2 regions of the Streptosporangium sp. H13245 genome follow, and region 2 is predicted to be linked to the other one. Evidence: riboswitches for the same ligand, from Rfam matches in the RefSeq annotation. Region 2 holds a riboswitch; the other holds the start of a gene.
The links. A riboswitch is a leader RNA that binds a small molecule or an ion and turns the genes downstream of it on or off. The one in region 2 is predicted to bind cyclic di-AMP.

Region 1 (7,647 bases), on a different contig from region 2:
ACCAGTTGATGGCGCAGCTCATACCGTTCGCGATGGAGAAAGGATGGCGTGTCTATCCGGAGGCCAGACTCCTCCTGCAGGTGCAGGCGGACCGCATCGAGCCCGACCTCATCGTCGTTCCCCCCAATCCTCCCCTCTGGGATCCCAGCCACGTGCACGCCAACGCCACGCTGCTGGTCGCCGAGGTCGTCTCCCCGAGCAGCGGTCACGATGACCACGTGGTCAAACCCCGGGCCTGCGCGCTCGCGGGAGTCCCGCTCTACCTGGTCGTCGACACCTTCGCGAACCGGTTCAGGCTGCTCAGCCGTCCAAGCCCGGAGGGATACGCCGACGAGATCACCGAGTCACTGGGCAAGCCCCTTGAGCTTCCCGCGCCCTGGAATCTCACGATCGACACCGGCAAGCTGATCGACGGATAGACCCGCCCGGGAGGAGGCCCGGCCCGGTGGGAAGCCGGGCCTCCTCCACGGAGCCGTCCGGACACGCGGAACCCCGGGACACTGCGGCCGGGCCTCCTCCGTACGAGGTCAGCAGATCTTGTGGACCCAGCCGTGCGGGTCAAGGCGGGTCCCGTACTGGATGCCCACGAGTTCCTCGCGGATCTTCGAGGTGACGGGTCCCTGGGTGCCGTCGCCGATCGTCCAGGCGCGGTCGGCGCCCTTGACCGAGCCGACCGGGGTGACGACCGCGGCGGTGCCGCAGGCGAAGACCTCGGTGAGCTCGCCCGTCTCGCAGCCTCGCTGCCACTCCTCGACCGACAGGCGCCCCTCCTCGGCGTGCAGGCCGAGGTCGGAGGCGAAGGAGAGGATCGAGTCGCGAGTGATGCCGGGCAGGAGCGTGCCGGTGAGCGCCGGGGTCAGCAGGCGGTCGCCGTAGACGAAGAACAGGTTCATCCCGCCCATCTCCTCGACATAGCGGTGCTCGCCCGCGTCGAGCCAGACCACCTGGTCACAGCCCTGCTCCACGGCCTGGCGCTGGGCCACGAAGGCCGCCGCGTAGTTGCCGCCGCACTTGGCGAAGCCGGTGCCGCCGGGGGCCGCGCGGGTGTACTCGGTGGAGAGCCAGACGGCCACGGCCTTCCCTCCCCCGAAGTAGGCCGCCGCCGGAGAGGCGATGACCATGTACCTGTAGGTCCTGGACGGGTAGTTGACGCCGAGCGCCGGCTGTGTGGCGATCATGAAGGGACGCAGGTAGAGGCTGTGCCCCGGGGTGGTCGGCACCCACTCGCGGTCGGTCTGGACGAGCAGCTCCAGCGACTCGACGAACGTCTCCTCGGGCAGCTCGGGCATGGCCATCCGCCGCGCGGAGGTGTTGAAGCGGGCGGCGTTGGCCTCCGGCCGGAAGGTCACGATCGTGCCGTTCTCCTGGCGGTAGGCCTTGAGTCCCTCGAAAAGCTCCTGCGCGTAGTGGAAGACCGACGTCGCGGGGTCGAGGCTGAGCGGGCCGTACGGCACGAGCCTGGCGTCGTGCCAGCCCTCCCCCTCGGTGTAGTCGATCGAGATCATGTGGTCGGTGAAGACCTGACCGAACCCCGGGCTCGCCAGTACCTGCTCGCGCTCTGCCGCGGTGCGAGCGTGGTCGGAGAGCTGCACGTCGAAGCTGAGCTTCTGAGCGGTGGTCATCGCAGGATCCTTCTCTTGGTGTCTGGCTTACCCTCTGGTCCATTCTGCGTCGGACCGGGTAACGGGAAACTACTCCATCCATGCCGAAAACCGGCAGTGCTGGAGAAACAAAAACGCGCCTGGCGGCTCGGGTGAGCCGCCAGGCGCGTCGGGGTCGAGGGAGGCGGCTTCCTCAGCCGGCTACTCGGGCGGTGATGTCGTCGCCGATCTCGTGGGTGGTCCGGCCGGCCCATCCGGCCAGCCGCTCGACCAGGTCGTCGGCGACGGCCTGCTCGACCCTGGCGGCCTCCTGGGCCATGCCGAGGTGGTCGAGGAGCATGGCGACCGACAGGATCGTCGCGGTCGGGTCGGCCTTGCCCTGGCCCGCGATGTCGGGGGCGCTGCCGTGGACCGGCTCGAACATGCTCGGCGCGGTGCGGTCGGGGTTGACGTTGCCGCTGGCCGCCAGGCCGATGCCACCGGCGATCGCCGCGCCGATGTCGGTGAGGATGTCGCCGAAGAGGTTGTCGGTGACGATCACGTCGAAGCGCTCCGGCTGGCTGACGAAGAACATCGAGGCCGCGTCGACGTGGCAGTAGTCGGTCTGGATGTCGGGATACTCCAGGCCGACCCGGTCGAAGGTGCGGGCCCAGAGGTCGCCGGCGTAGGTGAGCACGTTGGTCTTGTGGACCAGCGTCAGCTTCCTGCGGGGGCGGGCGAGCGCCTTGTCGAAGGCGTAGCGCACGACGCGCTCGACGCCGTAGGCGGTGTTCAGCGACTCCTGGGTGGCGATCTCCTGCGGTGTGCCCCGGCGCATGACGCCACCCGCTCCGGCGTACGGGCCCTCGGTGCCCTCGCGGACGACGATCATGTCGATGTCCTCGGGGCGGGCCTTGCCCAGCGGGGTCTGGACGCCGGGGAAGAGCTTGACCGGGCGCAGGTTCACGTAGTGGTCGAGCTGGAAACGGAGCTTGAGCAGCAGGTCGCGCTCCAGGATGCCCGGGGGCACGCTGGGGTCGCCGACCGCGCCGAGCAGGATCGCGTCGTATCCGCGTAGTTCGTCGAGGACCGGGTCCGGCAGGGTCTCACCGGTCTCGTGATAGCGCTTGGCGCCGAGGTCGTAGGTGGTGGTCTCCACCTTCGTGCCGACCGCTTCGAGGACCTTCAGCCCCTCGGTGACGACCTCGACTCCGATTCCGTCCCCGGGGATGACCGCCAGGCGAATGTTACGCGACTCCATGCAGGCACCCTACCGGTCCGTCTCGGTGATCGAACAACGGTCTCACTCCTCGGACGTGTCCGCGCGGCGGCACCCCTGATCGCTTTGTCCTTCTTTGCTCGGTATTGACCGTTTCGGGAGGTTTCGTTATGGTCCTCCCATTCATACCAATGCCTAATCCGTTCGGGCCATCCCCTTACCGGGCCCGTACGGAGCCGGGGAACCACTCTTTCCGGGATCCACCGGGCCCCCGGGAACCCCGCTCCTCCCCCGGAGCGCGTTCCCGCTCGCCATCACGTGGATTCCTTGGGGCGAATCAGCGCGTTCTCGCGCCGTAGGGCGGCCTCCACGCCCGAGCCCGACAGCTCACCCGGCCGGCCTTATGGAAGGAATCATCCTGTCCGGCACAGTTCTCCCCCGCGTCCTGTCCATCTCCGCCTCAATGATCGTCGCCGGTGCCGCGGTGTTCGCGACCTCGCCCGCCGCCCTGGCCGTCTCCCCTCCCCCCGCCCCCGGGCCCGCCGCGCTCAACACCCCCGCGTTGAAGCAGGCCCTGAAGGCCACGGCCGTCAAGCCCGCCTGGCAGAAGGCCGTGAACTGGGCCCTGTCCAAGCGCGGAACGCCCTACGTCTGGGGCGGCACCGGCCACGGCGACGGCGGCTTCGACTGCTCCGGCCTGATGCTCCGCGCCTACGGCGCCGCCGGGATCAAACTGCCCCGCGTCACCTACGACCAGTACGACGCGTTCTCCAAGAAGATCGCCTGGAAGGATCTCAAACCCGGCGACCTGGTCTTCTTCAGCGGCCTCGGCCACGTCGGCATGATCACGAAGCCCGGCTACATGGTCCACGCCCCGCAGACCGGCGACGTGGTCAAGGAGGAGAAACTCGACTCCTGGCGCCGCGACTCCTTCGCCGGCGCGGTGCGCCCCGACCCGCAGGGGGTTCAGCTGGCCAAGCGGGTCGAGCTCGCGACCGAGGTCGTGACCGGCGGATGAGACACGCCGGCGAACCACCCCCGGGAGGTCCTGAGGATCCCGGTGGCGGCGAGAACGGGTTCAGCGGGTGGGAGCACCGCCGTTGTCCCTGCGGTCCAGAGCGGTCTGGAGCGCGTCGATGGCCTCGTCCTCGGTCTCGTCGGGACGGTTCCAGGGATACATGTCGTACATGGCGAATCTCGTCTCGGTCGCATGCGAGCAAGGAAGGTGGTCGAGACTCCGGTCCGGACTCCAACCAGGCCTGATGTCGCGGGTCCGGATCACGGACCGGCGACGGGGGCTTGGGGCCGGCAAGCGCCACGGCACCGCGGCGAGTCGCCGGCCTGCCCCTGTCAGGCCCCGCCGCGGCAGGTAAGAACTACGAGAACCTGGCGCATTTCACTCCAGGTTACCTGGCCGCGGAAACGCCGTCTCGCCCGGCGTACGCACTTCTCACATGTTGAGACGAGCAGTGGCCGTCGCCCCGGCGCGGGGGCGGCGGCCACTGCGGTGGGACGGCTAGTCGGCGAGGTCGACCGAACGGCCGCTGTCGGCGCCGATCTCCGAGCCGATCTGGTCGATCACCTCGGCCGGGATGGCGGTGTCGACGGTGAGCGCGATGAGCGCCTTGCCGCCCTTGGCGTCCCGGGCCACCTGCATCGAGGCGATGTTGATCGAGTGGTCGCCGAGGATGCGGCCGACCACGCCGACGATGCCGGGGCGGTCGGTGTAGGTGAAGAACGACAGGTGGTCGGTCGGCTCGATCTCCATCTGGTAGCCGTTGACCTCGACGATCTTCGTGATCTGCCTCGGCCCGGACAGGGTGCCGGAGACCGAGATCGCGCGGCCGTCGGCGAGGACGCCGCGGACCGTCACGACGTTGCGCCAGTCGGGGCTCTCGGAGCTGGTGATCAGCTCGACCGACACGCCGCGGTCCTTGGCCAGCAGCGGGGCGTTGACGTAGGTGACCGAGTCTTCGACCACGTCGGTGAAGACGCCCTTGAGCGCGGCCAGCTCCAGCACGCGGACGTCGTGGGAGGCGATCTCGCCCCGCACCTCGACGTCGAGCTTGGTGGCGACCTCGCCCGCGAGGGCGGTGAACACCCGGCCGAGCTTCTCGGCCAGCGGCAGGCCCGGCTTGACGTCCTCGGCGACGGCGCCGCCCTGGACGTTGACCGCGTCCGGCACGAACTCACCGGCGAGGGCGAGCTTCACGCTGCGCGCGACCTGGGTGCCGGCCTTCTCCTGGGCCTCGTGGGTGGAGGCGCCCAGGTGCGGGGTGACGACGACCTGGTCGAGCTCGAAGAGCGGGCTGTCGGTGACCGGCTCCTTCGGGAACACGTCGATGCCGGCGCCGGCGACGCGGCCCTCCTTGATCGCGGAGTAGAGGGCGTTCTCGTCGATGATGCCGCCGCGGGCGACGTTGATGAGGCGCACGTTCGGCTTGACCGCGTGCAGCTCCCGCTCGCCGATGAGACCGATGGTCTCCTTGGACTTGGGCAGGTGCACGGTGATGAAGTCGGCCTCGCTCAGGGCCTCCTCCAGCGAGACCAGCCGGACGCCCATCTGCGCGGCGCGGGCCGGCTGCAGGTAGGGGTCGTAGGCGATCAGCTCGACACCGAATGGCTGGAGGCGCTGCGCGACCAGCTGGCCGATCTTGCCGAGGCCGAGGATCGCGACGACCTTCTCGTCGAGCTCCACGCCGGTGTACTTCGAGCGCTTCCACTCGCCGCCCTTGAGCGCGGAGTGCGCCTGGGCGACGTTGCGGGCGGAGGCGAGGATCAGGGCGACGGTGTGCTCGGCGGCGCTGGTGATGTTGGAGGTCGGCGCGTTGACGACCATGACACCGGCCTTGGTGGCGGCCTCCACGTCGACGTTGTCCAGGCCGACGCCCGCGCGGGCGACGACGCGGAGTTTGGGAGCGTTGGCGATCGCCTCCGCGTCGACCTGCGTGGCGCTGCGCACGATGAGCGCGTCCACGTCGGCGAGGGCGGGCAGGAACTGGGCACGGTCGGCGCCGTCGGTGTGGCGGACTTCGAAGTCCGCGCCCAGGACCGCGAGACCGGCCTCGGACAGTTCCTCAGCGACCAGTACGACGGGCTTGTTCACAGGCTGGATCCTTACTAGACGGTGAGGGTGCACGGACCTCACGTAGTCTATCGGCGCTTGTGAACGCGTTCACGAGTGTCCCGCGATCCGAGACGCCCGCAAGGCCCGGAGAGGCCACGGAAAGCCCGGAAAGACGCGGGGAAACCACGGAACGGTCCAGGGCCGCGAGGGGCTTCGCGACCCAGGACGCGGGCTTACCCGTCCTTGACAGATCTCATGCGCCCAAAATTCAAGTTGGTATTGATCCCAGGAAAACTTCGCGATTACCCTGATAAGCCGTGGTCCACTACCTATCGTTCCTCATATGAGCATCGGGAACCCCGCTCTCGGCAACGTGCTCGCGCAGCACGGCGACCCGCATCGGCTGCTTGCGGCGCTGGCCGAATGGGGACTCCTGGTTGCCGTGCGACCCGACCGCTCCGTCGTGCTCGGCACGACCCAGGCCGGTGATCGTGTCCTGCTCGGATACACCTCGGCGGACACCTACGCGCGGCACCGTGGCAGCCACTCGCTGTCGGCGTGCGACGCCGACACCATCCTCGACATCCAGCGCGTCACCGGCGTGCGGGAGATCGTGATCGACGCGGCGGGCCCGGCGGCCGCGGCCGTGCCGATCGAGGATCTCCAGCGCTACCTGCTCTCGACACGCAGCGGCCCCACGCCCGCGTTGTCGAGCGCGGCGCCGACGGCGTACGCGACCGGGGCGATGGCCACGGTCTCGCGGCCCGCGCCCGCGCGCCCGCAGAGAACGCCGGTGCCCGCCGCGCCCTCCCAGCCGTGGATCCCGGCGCCCCGGCCGCACCTGTCGGGCCCGATGCAGATGGTGGACCCCGGATACCGCCGGTGCGACCACCCGATCCTGCCCGCGCTGCGCGCCGCGATCTCGCACCTGCTCGTCGACTACCCGCTCGTCCACCACGTGTGGATCTCCGAGGCCAGCACCTCCTCGGGCGCCCCGGGGATCATGCTGCACGTGAAGGTGCACATGTCGGCGGCGGAGGACGTGGTCAGGGACATCCATCGCGGGGTACGCGCCCGGCTGCCGCAGCTCGCCGCGAGCGAGGCGCCGATCCTGATGGCCAGGGTCGCCGACGCGCGCAGCGAGCAGCGGATGGTCGAGCTGGGCGCCCACGTGGTCTGCGCGGACGTCACCGACTGACCCTGGCCGGTCCGCCGGGGGCACACGCCGGTACCCGGCCGTCTCCTCGCGGTGCGAGGAGACGGCCGGGCCCGGGACCGGCCGCGGGATGGTCTCAGGCCAGGCGGCGGGTGAGCACCACCCTCGTCCGGACGCACATTCCGGCCAGCAGCGCCGCCAGCAGCGGCAGGCCGACCATCACCCCTCCCAGTATCAGCCAGGGGACGTCGACCGCGAGGGGGACCAGGCCGGACGACATGTCGTTCACCGGCCCGGCAACGGAGCCCTGCTCGCCGTAGAACCTGCTGAAGACGCTCGCCGCTCCGGCGACCACCCCGACGAGCGTCCCTCCCGCCACCCCCAGGCCGGAGACGAACGCGGCCTGCCCCGCGACGAGGAGACGCTGGACGCGGCCGGTCGCCCCCACCGCCGCCAGGGTCGCCCGGTCGGGACGCCCCTCCGCCGCGGCCAGGCCGGTCGCGGTGAAGGTACCTCCGAGGACCAGGACGGCGGCACCGAGGCCGAAGGCGAGCAGTGTCGTGAAGAAGCTGCTCTGGAAACCCCGCTCGACCCTGACGTAGGCCGAGGGGCTGACGAATCGCAG
Region 2 (7,647 bases):
TCCGCCCGTCGTGCCCGCCGTGCCTGTCCGTCGGCCCGTCCTTCGGCTCGCCCGTAGGCTTGTTCGTCGGCTCGTCCATCGCGCTCTCCCGGGTGGCGTGCGTCACAAGGCGATCCGCACAGTCGTAACCCAGCAGCAAGCGCTTGTCCACAGAGCGTTCACGGCTTCGTCGGCCGCCGGTCGACTTGCGGTCAGGTCGGGGTCAGGGTGCGGGAGCCGTACCCTTGACTGAAGACCGATCCGAGTAGGGGCCGTGATGAGTTCAGCCGGAGAGGGCCTGTCTCGTCCGTTACCCGAGCAGGTCCGCTTACATGTCGTGGAGCTGGCCTCCCAGATTCTCGGTTCGATGCCCGCGGCCTCGGTGCCGCCGCCGCTGAAGGGGATCGCCAAGTTCGACCCCCGCAAGCGGGCCAGGCTGGGCGGCGCCCCGATCGCCGCGCAGCTGGAGACCGACAAGAAGTTCCGCGAGCTGGTCGCCGAGACCCTGACCGCGGGCTGGCCCGAGCTGGTCGCGAGCCTCGCCGAGGGCACGGTCCCGCCCGCGGCCGAGCCCGTCATGGTGGCCGCCGCCGCCTACCTGACCCGGCCGCCTGGCTGGGCGGACATGGTGGAGGTGGCCCGCGCCGACCTGGAGCGGTCGGTCGCCGCGGCCGAGGGCTCCGCCCAGGAGCAGACGGTCTCCCGGCTGCGCGAGCAGCTGGCCACCCAGAAGACCACGGCCAAGGAGGAGTCCGAGCGGCTGCGCGAGCAGCTCAGGACCTCGCGCTCGGAGGTCTCCGACCTGCGCCGCAGGCTGCACGACGCCCGCGAGCGGGCCAAGGCCGCCGAGGCGCGCGCCGCCGCGGCCCAGGAGGTGGCCGACGAGGCGAGGTCCGCCGCGCTCTCGGCGGGGAGCACGGTGGAGAGCGAGCTGCGCCGCCTGCGCGAGCGGCTGGCCGACGCCGAGCGCCAGCTGGAGTCGACGCGCAGGGCCGCCCGCGAGGGCCGCAGCGTGGAGGACACCAAGGTCCGGATGCTGCTCGACGCCTTACAGGACGCCGCGGCAGGGCTGCGCAGGGAGCTCGCCCTGCCCTCGGGCATCCACCGGCCCGCCGACTCGGTGGCCTCGGTGGCGCCCGGCAGGCAGGGGGTCCAGGCGGTTCCCGCGCGGGCGCTCGCCGACGACGACCCCGCCCTGCTCGACCAGCTGCTCGCGCTGCCGCAGATCCACCTGATCGTCGACGGCTACAACGTGACCAAGACCGGTTACGGCACGTTCACCCTGGCCGACCAGCGCAGCCGCCTGCTCACCGGCCTCGGCGCGCTCTACGCGCAGACCCGTACCGAGCTGACGTGCGTCTTCGACGGCGCCGAGCTGAACGGCCCGGTCCCGGTGTCGGCGCCCAGGGGGGTGCGCGTGCTGTTCAGCGCCCCGAACCAGATCGCCGACGACCTGATCCGCCAGCTGGTCCGCGCCGAGCCCGCGGGGCGCGCGGTCGCGGTGGTCTCCTCGGATCGCGAGGTGGCCGAGTCGGTCCGCAGGATGGGCGCCAGGCCGGTGCCCTCGGTGCTTCTTCTCAGACGTCTGGGCCGCGCGTAAACCTTTCGGGGTCGTGAGGCATCGGATCACCCAGGAGGTTTGATTCGATGAAGAAGATCATAACGCTCGCCCTCGCCGTCGTGGCCGCCGGAACGACCGTCACCACCCCCGCGGCGGCCACGACGGCCGCCGTCCCCAGGGGCTTTCTGCTGTACGAGAAGGACGCCGCAAAGAAGGACAACGACCCCGAGACCAACTGGAAGGTCGTCAACTCGGCGAAGGCGAGGCTGGCCGTCAACCCGTGTGACCGGAGCACGCTGGCCGCGACCGGCCGCGTGGCCGCGCGGACGGTGACCTTCACCGGCGTGCCGGACTTCATGAAGGTCGAGCAGGTGATCCTGTACGGTTCGCGGGCCTCGGCCGTCTCGGCCGTCGCCCAGGTGCGCGACGCACTGGCCAGGTGCGGGGCCAGGGGCGACGCGAGCTCCCGTTACCGCTACGCCTCCGCGCGCCTGACCGGGCTCGGCGACGAGGCGCTGAGGATCTCCGGCCAGGTCTACTACGGGAAGAAGGCCGGGGTGGGCGGCGACCGGAGCGTGCTGGTCAGGAAGGGCAACGCCGTCCTGGTCTATCTCTGGGCCGGTGAATACTCCAAGCCCGCGAAGGGCGACTGGACCGACCAGCTGCGCGACGCCAGGAAGATGACCGCGAAGATCTGCACCGTCGCCACCTGCGGATAGCGCGAGTCGCCACCCGCGGGTAGCGCGCGACGACCCCGCCAAGGCGTACGTCGCTGCTCGCGGGCGGGGCGCGAAGATCTGCGCCGTCGCCCGCGGGTGGGGCGTGACGACCGCCAAGGTCTGCGCCGCTGCCTGCGGGCGGGGCGAGGCGACCGCGAAGATCTGCGCCGTCGCCGCCTGCCGGTATCGCGAAGATCCTCGGCCTCGCCGCCCGCGGGCGGCGAGGCCGAAAGTCCCGGCCAGACCGCTCCCCGCGGCTCGGGCACCGTCGTTCGGCAGGAACGGCGTCGCCAGCCGGGGGTAAAGCGTTTACCTATAGGTAAGGGGCAAACCCGGCGAAAAGGTGAGGCAGTCATTACTTTTTCTGTACTATTCGCCGCAGGTCTGGTGCAGGCATTCGGGAGGCGTTGACGTGGCCGTGGCGGGTTTGCCGGTTGGACTGATTCGGATGCCGGTGGCGGCAGGGCTCGCTCTCGCGCTGCTGATGCTGCCGGTGAGCGGAGCGTTCGCAGAGCCGAAGCCGACACTCGCCCAGGCCAAGAAGAAGCTGGAGAAGCTCAACGAGCAGGCCGACCAGGTGGTCGAGAAGTACAACCAGGCCTCGGAGAAGTGGAAGCGGGCCAGGAAGAAGTACCGCACGCTGAACGGCGACCTGACCCGGCAGAACGAGCAGGTCGCCGGGTTGCGCAAGGAACTCGTCACGATGGCCGTCAGCACCTACCAGGTCGGGGTGATCAACGGCTGGGAGGGCATGATCTACCAGACCGACCCCGGTGCCCTGCTGAGCGGCCTGGCCGCCGCCGACCAGATGTCCACCTCCCGCGCCCAGTCCCTGAGCGCCTTCGACGAGGCCACCAAGACGCTGCGGACCAGCCGGGACGAGGCGAAGAAGGCCCTGGCCGAGGCCGACGAGACGCGTGACGACCTGGCCAAGGAGAAGTCCAAGGCCGACAAGATGGTCAGGGCCCAGACGAAGATCCTGCGCGAGCTCAACGTCTTCAAGACGGGCAACCCCGAGAGCGCCGGGATCCAGTACAACGGTTCGGCCTCGGGCAACGCCCGCGCCGCCCTGCAGTTCGCCTTCGCCCAGGTCGGCAAGCCCTACCGGTACGGCGGCACGGGCCCCAGCGGCTGGGACTGCTCCGGCCTGGTCCAGGGGGCCTGGCGCAGCGGGGGAGTCACCCTTCCTCGTACGACCTGGGAGCAGTGGAGCTGGGGCGCGAGCCGCAAGGTCTCGCTGAACGAGCTCCAGCCCGGCGACCTCATCTTCAGCGAGGGTCTCGGCCACGTCAGCATGTACGCGGGCAACGGCCAGATCGTGCACGCCCCGCAGACCGGTGACGTCGTCAAGGTCGTCCCGCTGTCCGCCTACGGCCGCCGGATCGTCGGAGCCGTCCGCCCCTGACCGTGGCGGCGCCCGGACCCGGCGCGGCGCGGAGGAGGTCGCGTACCTCCTCATCCGTCGTCTGGGTGAAGTCCAGGTACGACTGCCCGACCGCGAGGAAGGGCGAGGGCGTGGTGGCGCAGACGACCTCGTCCACCAGGGCGGCGAGGTCCCGGCGGGTGGACCTGGGCGCGGCGGGTACGGCGACGACGGTCCTGGCGGGCCGGGAACGGCTCAGGGCCTGGAGGGCGGCGCGCATGCTCGCCCCCGTCGCGAGGCCGTCGTCCACCACGATGACGGTCCTGCCCGCGAGGTCCGGCGGCGGGCGCCCCTCGCGGTAGGCCCGCTCGCGCCGGAGCAGCTCCCGTCCCTCGCGCCGGGCGATCCGCCGGACGGTCTCCGGTGGGACGCCGAGGCCCCTGACGACGCCCTCGTTGAGGACGGTCACCCCGCCACTGGAGATCGCCCCCATCGCGAGCTCCTCCCTTCCCGGGGCGCCGAGCTTGCGGACGAGGAAGACGTCGAGCGGGACGCGCAGGGCCACCGCGATCTCGTACGCCACCGGCACGCCGCCCCGGGGCAGTCCCAGGACGACGACGCCGGGCCGGTCCCGGTACTTCCCGAGGAGATCCGCGAGCACCCGGCCCGCGTGGTGTCTGTCCTGGAACAGGCGGTTCGACATTGCTATCGCCCCCTTGGGTGATGCATCACCCGAAATGCCTCAAACAGGAACATAACCCCTGTGCTCGCCGGAGTGGACTCTCGGGAGTCGATCTACGGCGCCCACGCGTGCGCCGGGCGCCGAGAGCACCCTGGAGCGGTCCATTCACCAGGATTAAACCTAGATCACGGCAAGTGTGATGAATATTACAAAATCGTGATTTGTCGGGTTCGATACCAAGGATGTGACGAGAGTCATATCTCAATAGCATAAATAGCCATCAAGCAGGGGTAACAGGAAGATCAAGAGGGCTGTTCGATCTTCCGATTTTGACGAATGCTTTGCCGAAAGTTGGAGATCGGGGTAACTTCCTGGCGTCGCGACGTCAAGCCACGCCGTCGCGAAGAATGTCGGTCTTCGGGCCGGTGTCCCTTATAGAAATCCAACCGGCCGCCGTGCCCCCACCCGGGGGCAGGGCTCGTCACGGCGGCCCGCCGAATCCACGCAGCCAGGAGGCATGGAACCGGGGACCCAGAGGCCCAGCACAGCGTGGCCAGGGGTGAATCTGCACATTTGTGCCGTAGGGCATCTTCCAAGCCCGAACCCGTCAGCTAACCCGGTAGGCATCAGTGGAAGTCCCAAGGAGAAATCCTGTCTACCACCCTGCACAACCCCCGTTTGTCGCGCCTTTTCCGCCTTTCCATCGGCGGTATCGCCCTCACGTTGACCGCCTCAGCCGGAGCGGTCACCCTCGGATCCACGGCGGCGCGGGCGACGGCGGACGGTCCCTCCGAGATCCTGACCAACAGCACGACCTGGGTTTCGGAGAAAGCGGAACGTACCAAGGAGACCGCCACTCAGGCCGCCCAGGGCACGACCACGGCGAAGGCCAAGGTCAAGGCCAAGGGCAAGGTCAAGCTGAGCAAGGCGGCACTGCAGAAGGTCCGGGCGGGCAAGGCGGTCTCGGCGGCCAGGAAGCAGATCGGCGATCCGTACCGGTGGGGAGCCTCCGGTCCCGGAGCGTTCGACTGCTCGGGGCTCGTCAGATACGCCTGGCGCAAGGCGGGCGTGTCCCTCCCCAGGATCACGCACAGCCAGTACCGGTCGATCAGGAAGAAGGTCTCGTGGAGCAAGCTGCTCCCCGGTGACCTGCTGTTCTTCAGCGGGAAGGGCCACGTCGGCATGTACGTCGGCAAGGGCAGGATGGTCCACTCGCCGAGCAGCGGCAAGACGGTTCGTATCGTGAGGCTGGCGGGCTACTACAGGTCCTCCTTCGCCGGAGCGGTACGGCCCGGAACCTGAGCCCGCGTCCGGGCACGGACCCCGGGACCCGCGCCGAGCGCGGAACCCGAGACCCGCGCCTGAACACGGCAACCGAGTACCTCGAGTACGAGGCCTGAACACGGCGCCCGAGCCCGCGTCCGGGCGTGTGTCAGAAGCACGCGCCCGAGCACGGAACAGCGGCCCCGGCCCCCCACCAGGAGGGCCGGGGCCGCTCCACGCCGGTCGAGTACCATCGGCTCGTGTCCGTCCAGAAAGGGCGCCGCGCCGTGCTCGCCGGGATGCTGGCGCTGATGAGCGCCGCCCCGCTGGCCGGGACGGGCCCCCTCCTGGCCGGAGCCGCCCCGCTCCCGCGCGCCCCCCGCCACCCTCCCCCGTACGACGCCCGGACCCTCCGGCGCGTCCCGTACGCCCCCGGGAGCCCGCGCGGCCTGTGGCCGGGCGCCGCCGTCACCGTCCGGGGCGAGCACTCCCTCGTGATCGGCCACGGCGTCGAGGCCGCCGTCCTGCGGGACCTGGCGGCCAGGGCCGACCGGGCCCGCGCGACGATCGCGAAGCTCTGGGGGCCGGTCGACGCGGTGGTCCTCTTCCCCGCCACCGACGCCGAGGCCGCGGCGCTCGCCGGGGCCGGGAGCACCCATGGCCTGGCCGCGATGGCGACCGCGGACCGGGTGATCGTCCTGCCGTCGGGATACGCCAGGCTCACCGCGACCGGCAGGGACGTGGTGATCACCCACGAGCTCGCCCACGTGGCCACCGGGGCGACCCGGGGCGGCCGGGTGCCGATGTGGCTGTCGGAGGGCTTCGCCGACTACGCGGGCTACCGCGACTCCGGCCTCGCGGTGCGCACGGCCGCCGCGGAACTGGCCGCCGAGGTGCGCTCGGGCGTCCTGCCCGGCGGCCTCCCCGGCCCGGCCGACTTCGCCCCCGGCGCGCCGAGGCTCGCGCAGGCGTACGAGGAGGCGTGGCTCGCCTGCCGGTTCGTCGCGGAGCGCTTCGGGGAGAAGGCGCTGGTGAGGCTCTACGGTAGCGATGTCGGGAGCGCGCTCGGACTGCCGGTGGCCGAGTTCACCGGAGCCTGGCGCGACTACCTCAGGAAGGAACTCACGTGACGCTGAGCACGACGGACGCGTCCTCGGGCGTGCGGACGGCGGGGTGGGCGACGGCGGGCCTGGGGGTGGCCACGCTCGCGGTCGTGGCGTTCACCACGCCCTGGAGGACGCTGTCCGAGGGGGCTCCGGCCGTCGCCCCCGATCCGGCCCGCGACTTCACCCCCGAGCAGATCGCCAGGGCCGGGACGTTCGACGCGCTGGTCAGTCTCCCCGGCTACCTGTCGCTCGGCCTGACGCTGGTCGTGGCGGGGGTGCTGATCGCCACCCCGCTGGGCGCGCGGCTCGCCGCCCGGCTGCCGGGGCCGTGGTGGCTGCGGGCGCTGCTCGGCGTGCTGGCGTTCTCGGTGGCCGTGGCGATCCTGCGCTGGCCCCTGGGGATGTGGTCGGAGAGCTACCTGCGCGACTTCGGGCTGTCCACCCAGACCTGGCCGTCGTGGGCGGCCGACCGGGCCAAGAGCACCGGCATCGGCACCGGGCTGACCGCGATCATGGTGGTGGCGGTGATCGGCCTGGCGCGGCGCTACCGGCGCTGGTGGATCCCCGCGGCGGCCGGGGCGTTCGTCCTGACCGTGGCCGCCTCCTTCGCCTACCCGGTGCTCATCGAGCCGGTCTTCAACGACTTCAGGCCGCTGGAGGCCGGGAAGCTCCGCGACGACCTGCTCGCCATGGCGGCCAGGGACGGAGTGCCGGTCGAGAACGTGCTCGTCGCCGACGCCTCCCGGCGGACCACCGCGCTCAACGCGTACGTCTCCGGGTTCGGCGCGACCCGCAGGATCGTGGTCTACGACACGCTGCTCCGCGCGCCCGCCGACGAGGTCGAGCTGGTGGTCGCGCACGAGCTGGGCCACGCCAAGGCGGACGACGTGCTGTGGGGCACGCTCGTCGGCGGCCTGGGCGCGGCGTTCGGGGCGTGCCTGCTCTACCTGGTGACCTCGGCGGGGGGCGTGCGG

Region 1: it holds a riboswitch for cyclic di-AMP, as region 2 does, so the genes downstream of both, ACW9TB_RS06600 (C40 family peptidase) here and ACW9TB_RS08750 (C40 family peptidase) in region 2, are expected to answer to the same signal.

The regions. Positions count from the first base shown of each region.
Region 1 is NZ_JBSZKT010000002.1:592,139-599,785, forward strand. It holds gene ACW9TB_RS06585 (Uma2 family endonuclease) at 1-419, shown strand, start outside; gene ACW9TB_RS06590 (branched-chain amino acid aminotransferase) at 528-1,622, opposite strand; gene ACW9TB_RS06595 (3-isopropylmalate dehydrogenase) at 1,795-2,841, opposite strand; cyclic di-AMP (ydaO/yuaA leader) riboswitch at 2,982-3,215, shown strand; gene ACW9TB_RS06600 (C40 family peptidase) at 3,203-3,817, shown strand; gene serA (phosphoglycerate dehydrogenase) at 4,316-5,905, opposite strand; gene ACW9TB_RS06610 (hypothetical protein) at 6,210-7,064, shown strand; gene ACW9TB_RS06615 (ABC transporter permease) at 7,159-7,647, opposite strand, start outside.
Region 2 is NZ_JBSZKT010000003.1:423,815-431,461, reverse strand. It holds gene ACW9TB_RS08775 (phosphotransferase family protein) at 1-106, opposite strand, end outside; gene ACW9TB_RS08770 (NYN domain-containing protein) at 347-1,579, shown strand; gene ACW9TB_RS08765 (hypothetical protein) at 1,627-2,259, shown strand; gene ACW9TB_RS08760 (C40 family peptidase) at 2,708-3,664, shown strand; gene ACW9TB_RS08755 (phosphoribosyltransferase) at 3,606-4,325, opposite strand; cyclic di-AMP (ydaO/yuaA leader) riboswitch at 4,787-4,945, shown strand; gene ACW9TB_RS08750 (C40 family peptidase) at 5,028-5,606, shown strand; gene ACW9TB_RS08745 (hypothetical protein) at 5,828-6,697, shown strand; gene ACW9TB_RS08740 (M48 family metallopeptidase) at 6,694-7,647, shown strand, end outside.